3 regions of the Pseudomonas retamae genome follow, and region 2 is predicted to be linked to each of the others. Evidence: predicted binding sites of a transcription regulator. Region 2 holds the regulator's gene; each other region holds the start of a gene.
The links. The regulator sigma-54, encoded in region 2, starts transcription at its own class of promoters, with help from an activator protein. The targets are predictions, from matches to a motif close to ANTGGCATNNANNTTGCTNT.

Region 1: the regulator sigma-54 is predicted to act here: its motif matches at 1,671-1,690, upstream of glnA (type I glutamate--ammonia ligase).
Region 3: the regulator sigma-54 is predicted to act here: its motif matches at 1,777-1,796, upstream of ACGSLL_RS25965 (flagellar basal body rod protein FlgF).

What each region holds. Positions count from the first base shown of each region.
Region 1 covers NZ_JBIEIL010000004.1:432,851-435,960, reverse strand. Annotated here, with positions in the region: gene glnA (type I glutamate--ammonia ligase) at 170-1,576, opposite strand; gene thiI (tRNA uracil 4-sulfurtransferase ThiI) at 1,905-3,110, shown strand, end outside.
Region 2 covers NZ_JBIEIL010000009.1:144,731-147,840, forward strand. Annotated here, with positions in the region: gene lptB (LPS export ABC transporter ATP-binding protein) at 1-512, shown strand, start outside; gene ACGSLL_RS18690 (RNA polymerase factor sigma-54) at 699-2,192, shown strand; gene hpf (ribosome hibernation-promoting factor, HPF/YfiA family) at 2,266-2,574, shown strand; gene ptsN (PTS IIA-like nitrogen regulatory protein PtsN) at 2,586-3,050, shown strand; gene rapZ (RNase adapter RapZ) at 3,053-3,110, shown strand, end outside.
Region 3 covers NZ_JBIEIL010000017.1:61,687-64,796, forward strand. Annotated here, with positions in the region: gene flgG (flagellar basal-body rod protein FlgG) at 1-752, opposite strand, end outside; gene ACGSLL_RS25965 (flagellar basal body rod protein FlgF) at 798-1,538, opposite strand; gene ACGSLL_RS25970 (sigma-54-dependent transcriptional regulator) at 1,965-3,110, opposite strand, start outside.

The DNA of each region.
Region 1 (3,110 bases), on a different contig from region 2:
TTAATGATCGTTCCCATGCTCTGCGTGGGAACGATCAATGTGAGAGCACCAAGATCAGTCCCCTCTCCCTCTGGTAGAGGGCCACGGTGAGGGACTTTTGGTCTGCAATAAAAAAGGCCTCCCGAAGGAGGCCTCTTTTTGTCACGCCGCGTTACGCAGCGCTACCGGATCAGCAGCTGTAGTACAGCTCATATTCCAGTGGGTGTACGAAGGTGCGAACCTTGATTTCTTCTTCCGATTTCAGCGCGATGTAAGCGTCGATGAAGTCGTCGGAGAATACGCCGCCCTTGGTCAGGAACGCGCGGCCCTTGTCCAGCTCTTCCAGGGCTTCTTTCAGGCTGCCGCAAACCTGTGGGATCTCTTTCGCCTCTTCAGGCGGCAGGTCGTACAGGTTTTTGTCAGCGGCATCGCCTGGGTGGATCTTATTCTGGATACCGTCCAGACCAGCCATCAGCAGTGCTGCGAAGGCCAGGTACGGGTTGGCAGCCGGATCCGGGAAGCGTGCTTCGATACGGCGGGCCTTCGGGCTCGACACGTAAGGAATACGGATCGAAGCGGAACGGTTGCGAGCCGAGTAGGCCAGCATGACCGGCGCTTCGAAACCTGGCACCAGACGCTTGTACGAGTTGGTGGCCGGGTTGGTGAAGCCGTTCAGCGCCTTACCGTGCTTGATGATGCCGCCGATGAAGTACAGAGCGGTATCGGACAGGCCGGCATAGCCTTCACCGGCGAAGGTGTTCTTGCCGTCTTTCCAGATCGACATGTGCACGTGCATGCCCGAACCGTTGTCGCCGTACAGTGGCTTCGGCATGAAGGTCGCGGTGCGGCCGTAAGCGTCAGCAACGTTGTGGACAACGTACTTCAGGGTCTGGGTTTCGTCGGCTTTCTTCACCAGAGTGTTGAACTTGACGCCGATTTCGTTCTGGCCGGCAGTCGCCACTTCGTGGTGGTGAACTTCAACGGTCAAGCCCATTTCTTCCAGTGCGTTGCACATGGAGGTACGGATTTCGTGATCGTGGTCGAACGGTGGAACCGGGAAGTAGCCACCCTTGACGCCTGGACGGTGACCTTTGTTGCCACCTTCGACGTCCTGGTCGGACATCCACGAACCTTGCTCGGAGTAGATCTTGAACATGGAGCCGGAGATGTCCGACTTGAATTTCACCGAGTCAAAGATGAAGAACTCAGGCTCTGGACCGGCGAAAACGGTGTCACCGATACCGGTGGCTTTCAGGTGTTCTTCGGCGCGCTTGGCGATCGCACGCGGGTCGCGGTCGTAGCCTTGCATGCTCGAAGGTTCGATGATGTCGCACACCAGGATCAGGGTGGCGTCTTCGGTGAACGGGTCAAGCACGGCAGTTTCGTCAACCGGCATCAGGATCATGTCGGAGGCTTCGATGCCTTTCCAGCCAGCGATGGAGGAACCGTCGAACATTTTGCCGACTTCGAAGAAGTCTTCATCCAGCGCATCGCGAGCCGGCATGGTCACGTGGTGCTGAGTGCCTTTGGTGTCCGTGAAGCGCAGATCAATCCATTTGACGTCATGATCTTTGATGAGTTGAACCGTCTTCGACATACTGTCCTCCGGGTGGCTTAGGGCTAGTAGTGGATGCCCTTAAAGTTGGGTGATGCCGGCGCGAATACTCTGCCAAGGCAACCTGCCTCACAAGGGAGCAAATTGCATGCCAGTGCCCCAGCATGGGTTTTTTGCCCCAATTTCATGCTTGTAAGCGCCTCAAACGGCCTAATCCTGAAAATATCGCCCTTTAATGTGGCGGCGCAAATTGAAAACGACCTGTTTTGGTGCATGTAAAACCTTATGCACATTAACTGGTTAAACCTTGAGCAATTTCCGCTATAATCCGCGCCCCCCTTTTTCGGCTGGCCGTTCGCGCGCTGTTTTCATGAAACTAATCGTAAAAGTCTTCCCCGAGATCACCATCAAAAGCCGACCTGTCCGGACGAAGTTCATCCGCCAGTTGGCCAAGAACATCCGCACCGTGCTCCGCGACCTGGACCCGGCAGTGGTGGTGAACGGCGTGTGGGACAATCTCGAGTTGGAAACCCGTGTTACCGACCCCAAAGCCTTGAAAGAGATGGGCGAGCGCCTGACCTGCATGCCGGGTATTGCGCACTTTCTGCAGATCGACGAGTACCCGCTGGGCGACTTCGACGACATCACCGAAAAGTGCAAACAGCACTACGGTGCCGCACTGGCAGGGAAGATTTTTTCGGTGCGCTGCAAGCGCGCCGGCAAGCACACGTTCAGTTCGATGGACGTCGAGAAATACGTCGGCAGCAAGCTGCGTCGCGAGTGCGGTGCGGCCGGAATCGACCTGAAAGCGCCGGAAATCGAAGTCCGCATCGAAGTTCGCGACAAACGGTTGTTCGTCATCCACAGCCAGCACAACGGCATCGGCGGCTACCCGCTCGGTGCGCTGGAGCAGACGCTGGTGTTGATGTCCGGCGGTTTCGATTCGACCGTGGCGGCCTATCAGATCCTGCGCCGTGGCCTGATGACGCACTTCTGCTTCTTCAACCTGGGCGGTCGTGCCCACGAATTGGGCGTGATGGAAGTCGCGCATTTCATCTGGAAGAAGTACGGCAGCTCGCAACGCGTGCTATTTGTCAGTGTTCCGTTCGAGGAAGTCCTCGGCGAAATTCTCGGTAAAGTCGATAACAGTCATATGGGCGTGGTTTTGAAGCGTATGATGTTGCGCGCGGCGTCGAACATCGCCGAGCGCCTGCACATCGATGCGCTGGTCACCGGCGAAGCGATCTCCCAGGTATCGAGCCAGACGCTGCCGAACCTGTCGGTGATCGACTGCGTAACCGACAAGCTGGTCCTGCGCCCACTGATCGTGGCGCACAAACAGGACATCATCGACACCGCGAACGAGATCGGTACCGCCGATTTCGCCCGGCACATGCCGGAATACTGCGGAGTCATTTCGGTCAACCCGAAAACCGCCGCCAAACGCGGTCGGGTTGAGCACGAAGAGCAGCAATTCGACATGGCGGTGCTAGAGCGTGCGCTCGCCAACGCCAAACTGGTGCCAATCGATCGGGTGATCGACGAATTGGGCCAGGACGTACAGATTGAAGAAGTC
Region 2 (3,110 bases):
TGCACGGCCGTGCGAAGGCCGGTATCGGCTATCTGCCGCAAGAAGCGTCGATCTTCCGCAAACTGTCGGTGGCCGACAACATCATGGCGATTCTCGAGACCCGTCAGGAACTCGACAAGGCCGGCCGCCGCAAGGAGCTGGAAAGCCTGCTGCAGGAATTCCACATCAGCCACATTCGCGACAACCTCGGCATGAGCCTGTCGGGTGGTGAGCGCCGCCGGGTGGAGATCGCCCGCGCACTGGCCACCGCACCTAAATTCATCCTGCTCGACGAGCCGTTCGCCGGTGTCGACCCGATCTCGGTCGGCGACATCAAGCAGATCATTCATCATCTCAAGGCCAAGGGCATCGGTGTGTTGATCACCGACCACAACGTGCGTGAGACGCTGGATATCTGCGAAACCGCTTACATCGTCAATGACGGCCAGTTGATCGCCGAAGGTGACGCCGAAACCATCCTGGCCAACGATCTGGTCAAGGAAGTGTATCTGGGTCACGAGTTCCGCCTGTAAGCGCGAGCCGTAAGGTGAGCTGCGCGGGTGCTGTATCGATCAAGCTGTTTTTTTATACCGTTTAATTGTTACAGCGCTCTAGGCAAACACTTCAGTTTCAGGCATATAATTTGCTTAAGTTTGGCGCTTCGGCGCCCTGTAGTGGATGGCGCATCGCGCCGGCGAATAAGGTGTTAAGCCCCTGCCATGAAACCATCGCTAGTCTTGAGAATGGGCCAGCAGCTGACGATGACACCGCAGCTGCAACAGGCCATCCGCCTGCTCCAATTGTCGACCCTGGATCTGCAACAGGAAATCCAGGAGGCCCTGGAATCCAACCCGATGCTCGAACGCCAGGAAGAAGGCGAGGACTTCGACAATTCCGATCCACTGGCCGACAACGTCGAGCAAAAGCCCAACACTGACATTCAGGAGCCCTCCTATCAGGAGGCCGCGCCGACGGTGGATAACCTCGACGACGGCGAATGGAGCGAACGCATTCCCAACGAGCTGCCCGTCGACACGGCCTGGGAAGACGTTTACCAGACCAGCGCCAGCAGCCTGCCCAGCAGCGACGATGACGAGTGGGATTTCACCACCCGCACCTCCGTCGGCGAAAGCCTGCAAAGCCATCTGCTTTGGCAACTGAACCTGGCACCGATGTCCGACACCGATCGACTGATCGCCGTGACCCTGATCGATTGCATCAACAATCAGGGCTACCTGGACGAAACCCTCGAAGAAATCCTTGACGCCTTCGACCCGGAACTGGACATCGAACTGGACGAGATCGAAGCCGTCCTGCACCGCATTCAGCAATTCGAGCCCGCGGGCATCGGCGCGCGCAATCTCAGCGAGTGTCTGCTGCTGCAACTGCGTCAGTTGTCGGCCAAGACGCCTTGGCTGGCAGAAGCCAAGCGCCTGGTCAGCGATTACATCGACCTGCTTGGCAGCCGTGACTACAGCCAGTTGATGCGGCGCATGAAACTCAAGGAGGACGAGCTGCGTCAGGTCATCGAGCTGGTGCAGAGCCTCAATCCACGTCCGGGCTCGCAGATCGAGTCCGCCGAAGCCGAATACGTCGTACCTGACGTCATCGTGCGCAAGGACAACGAACGCTGGCTGGTCGAGCTGAACCAGGAATCGGTACCGCGCCTGCGCGTCAATGCGCAGTACGCCGGTTTCGTAAAGCGAGCCGATACCAGTGCCGATAACACCTTCATGCGCAACCAGTTGCAGGAAGCCCGCTGGTTCATCAAGAGCTTGCAGAGCCGCAACGAGACCCTGATGAAAGTCGCCACGCAGATCGTCGAGCATCAGCGCGGTTTTCTGGAGTACGGCGACGAAGCCATGAAACCGCTGGTCCTGCATGACATCGCCGAGGCGGTGGGCATGCACGAATCAACGATTTCCCGGGTGACCACACAAAAATTCATGCATACCCCGCGCGGTATTTATGAGCTGAAATACTTTTTCTCCAGCCACGTCAGTACCTCCGAGGGCGGCGAATGCTCGTCCACCGCGATCCGCGCGATCATCAAGAAGCTGGTCGCTGCGGAAAATCAGAAAAAGCCGTTGAGTGACAGCAAGATCGCTGGTTTACTGGAGGCACAAGGCATTCAGGTGGCTCGCCGCACCGTCGCCAAGTACCGCGAATCCCTCGGAATCGCGCCTTCGAGCGAACGCAAGCGGTTGATGTAAGCCACGTTACAGCGTTCCAGTGGCAGGCTTTTCGGCCTGCCGCTTTATGCACTGGCAACGAAGGAGAAGCTGTATGCAAGTCAACATCAGTGGACACCAACTGGAAGTGACCCAACCTCTGCGTTCCTACATCGAGGAAAAACTCCAACGACTGGAGCGACATTTCGACAAGATCACCAACGTGCAAGTCACGATGTGTGTCGAAAAGCTGAAGCAGAAAATCGAAGCCACCTTGCATATTCCCGGCAGTGAAGTGGTCGCCAACGCAGAAGATACCGACATGTATGCTGCGATCGACTCCCTCACCGACAAGCTGGATCGCCAACTCAAAAAGCATAAGGAAAAGACCCAGAGCCTCCTCCAGGGCGCGACCGGTCGTTAACACCCTCATTCATGATCCGACTTGAAACCATCCTGACCCCCGGCCGTTCCCAAGTGAACGCGCCGGGCGGCAGCAAGAAAAAAGCCCTCGAACAGATTGCCAACCTGATCCACCGCGAAGTGCCGGATCTGGCGATGCAGGATGTATTCGAGGCGTTGGTCGCCCGTGAAAAACTCGGTTCCACCGGTTTTGGCAACGGCATCGCCATTCCCCACTGCCGCCTGAAGGGCTGCGCAGGGCCAGTCAGTGCCCTGTTGCACCTCGAAGCCCCGATTGATTTCGACGCCATTGATGGCGCCCCGGTGGACCTGCTGTTCGTGCTGCTGGTCCCGGAGGCCGCCACCGATGCACATCTGGAGTTGCTGCGCCAGATTGCCAGCATGCTCGATCGCAAGGAAGTCCGCGAAAGACTGCGCAGCGCGCCAAACAATGAAGCCTTGTACCAGGTCGTACTGGACGAGCAGAACGGGCATTAATCATGCGCTTGATCATCGTCAGCGGCCGCTCAGGCTCGGGCAAGAGTACGGCTCTGAATG
Region 3 (3,110 bases), on a different contig from region 2:
TCGGCGGTGGAGATCACCTTGGAGTTCATCTCGTAGGCGCGCTGAGTGGTGATCATGTTGACCATCTCCTCAACGGTGCTGACGTTGGAGGTTTCCAGGGTGTTCTGCAGCGTGGTACCGAAACCGTTCAGGCCCGGAGTACCGACTTGCGGCGCGCCGGAAGCGGCGGTTTCCAGGAACAGGTTGTTGCCTACCGCTTGCAGACCGGCCGGGTTGATGAAGTCGGCGGTTTGCAGGTTGCCGATCACCTGGGCAGCCGGGTTGCCGGCGATGGTCACCGAGACGGTGCCGTCGCGGCCAACGGTGAAGGTCTGCGCATCGTTCGGAATGACAATCGCCGGTTCCAGCGCGAAGCCGCTGGCGTTGACGATCTGGCCATTGGAGTCGAGGTGGAAGGTACCGTCGCGGGTGTACGAGGTCGTGCCGTCCGGCTGCAGGATCTGGAAGAAACCGCGACCGTCGATGGCCATGTCCAGCGGCTGCTCGGTGGTTTGCAGGCTGCCGGCGGTGAAGTTTTTCTGGGTGCCGACAATGCGCACACCGGTACCCACTTGCAGACCCGACGGCAGTTCGCTGTCCTGGGTCGACTGGGCGCCAGGCTGACGCTTGATCTGATAGAGCAGGTCCTGGAACTCGGCGCGATCACGTTTGAAACCCGTGGTCGAAACGTTCGCCAGGTTGTTGGAAATGGTGGTCAGGTTGGTGTCCTGGGCGGACAGACCGGTTTTGGCAACCCATAGAGCCGGAAGCATTCGATTCTCCTCGTGCGCCTGTTTTACGGCGCGACGTTCTGATAATTAGCTGATCTGCAAGACCCGAGCCATGGCCTGGTCGTCGTCTTTGGCGGTGTTCATCATCTTGACGTGCAACTCGAACTGCTTGGCCAGGGCCAGCACCGAGGTCATCTCTTCCACGGCGTTGACGTTGCTCGACTCAAGGAAACCCGAGACCAGTTTGACGTTGGCATCGGCCGGCGCCGGTTGGCCGTCCTTGGTGTAAATCGAGCCGTCGAGGCCTTTGTTCATGTTCTTGATGTCGGGGTTGACCAGTTTGATCCGGTCGACTTCGGCCATGACCCGTGGGCCCTCGCCCATCGCCCGAATGCTGATGGTGCCGTCTTCGCCGACTTCGATCTGCTGCTCGGGTGGCACGGCGATCGGACCGCCATTGCCCATCACCGGCATCCCGTTGCCGGCACGCAGCACGCCGAGCGCATCGACGTTGAGGCTGCCGGTGCGCACGTAGCTTTCGCCGCCATTGGGGTTCTGCACGGCGATCCAGCCATTGCCGCTCACGGCGACGTCGAGGTCACGGCCGGTCTGCACCAGCGAGCCCGGAGTGAAGTCGGTGGCGGGCCGTTCGCTCATGGCAAACGCACGCGCCGGAAAGCTGTCACCGAACACCGGCATCGAACGCGCCTGTTCCAGGTCGCGCTGAAAACCGTTGGTGGAGATGTTCGCCAGGTTGTTGGCATGCGCCCGCTGCGCCAGTGCGTTCTGGCTGGCGCCGGTCATTGCCACATAAAGGTACTTGTCCACACTCTTTCCTCTGCATGCCGGACGTTTGCCGCCCACCGCTGTACTGCTGAGCCATAAGCAATTAGCAGACCAACTTTTTATTGGCGGCCCGAGACCCGGTAAACAAAGGGTTTCAAGGATTCAGAGGGGAAATTTGAAATGTATCGAAGACGAAAAACCGGCGGCTTCCTGCCGGTGGGTGGCAAAGCCTGGCGATGAGGTTGCCTGCTCTACCGCTTTCGCGAGCAGGCTCGCTCCCACAGGAAAATGCATTCCAACTGTGGGAGCGAGCCTGCTCGCGAAGACGGCAGTGCAGGCAACGCATCTGTGGGCTATGACTCTGATCGTTCCCACGCTCTGCGTGGGAATGCAGCCCGGGACGCTCCGCGTCCCAACAGCGGACGCAGAGCGTCCATTGAGGCGTTCCCACGCGGAGCATGGGAACGATCAGGTGCTGCTCACATCTTTGCCGACTTCGTATTCACGCAGTTTGTTAGCAATCGTCGTGTGGGAAACGCCGAGCCGCTTGCCCAGTTGCCGACTGCTCGGATGTTCGGAATACAAGCGCTCCAGCACGGCTTTCTCGAAGCGCCCGACGATCTCGTCAAGATTCCCATCGAGAGAAAAATCGCCAAGCGGCTGACGCACGCCGTAATCCGGCAGGCGAATATGTTCGGCCTTGACCTTACCGCCGTCACACAGCGACACCGCCTGAAACAGCACATTCTCCAGTTGCCGCACGTTGCCCGGCCAGTGGTAATGGCTGAGCCGGTCCATCGCTGCCGGCGCCAGTTTCGGCAGCGCGCAACCGATCTGCCGGCTGGCCTGATCGAGGAAGTGTTCGACCAGTGGCGTCAAACCGTCGAGGCATTCACGCAGCGGCGGGATGTGCAGCGACAGCACGTTCAAGCGGTGATACAAATCCTGACGAAACTCGCCGCGCGCGCACAGCTCGGACAAGTCCACCTGGGTCGCGCAGATCACCCGCACATCCAGATAAACCTCTTCATCACTGCCGACGCGACGAAAGCAGCCATCCTGCAAAAAGCGCAGCAGTTTGACCTGCAAGCGCGGGCTCATTTCGCCGACGCCGTCGAGAAACAGCGTGCCGCCGGCGGTCAGTTCCAGCAAACCGAGTTTGCCTTCGGCGCGCGCGCCTTCGAACGCGCCGGGGCCATAGCCGAACAGCTCGGTCTCGGCCATCGACTCAGGCAGCCCGGCACAGTTGAGCGCCATCAGCGGCGACTGCCCGCGCGGACTGGCGAGGTGGCAGGCGCGCGCAAGCAATTCCTTGCCGGTGCCGGTTTCGCCTTCTATTAATAGCGGTGCGTCGAGAGGTGCCATGCGCCGCGCTTCACGGACCACGGCCGCCATGACTTTCGAGCTCTGAAAGATGCTGTCGAAGCCGCGCAGCTCCTGCTTGCGTACGTTATAGATACGCTCGCCGACGCGGTCAGCGCGATGCAGCGTCAGCACTGCACCGGCCATGGCCTCGCTGTCGTCGTGCTCCGATTGCAGCGGCGCGATGTCGGCCAGAAAGACGTCGCCCTTGACCTTGACGCGCATGCCGTTGATTCGCGATTTGTTGGCGCG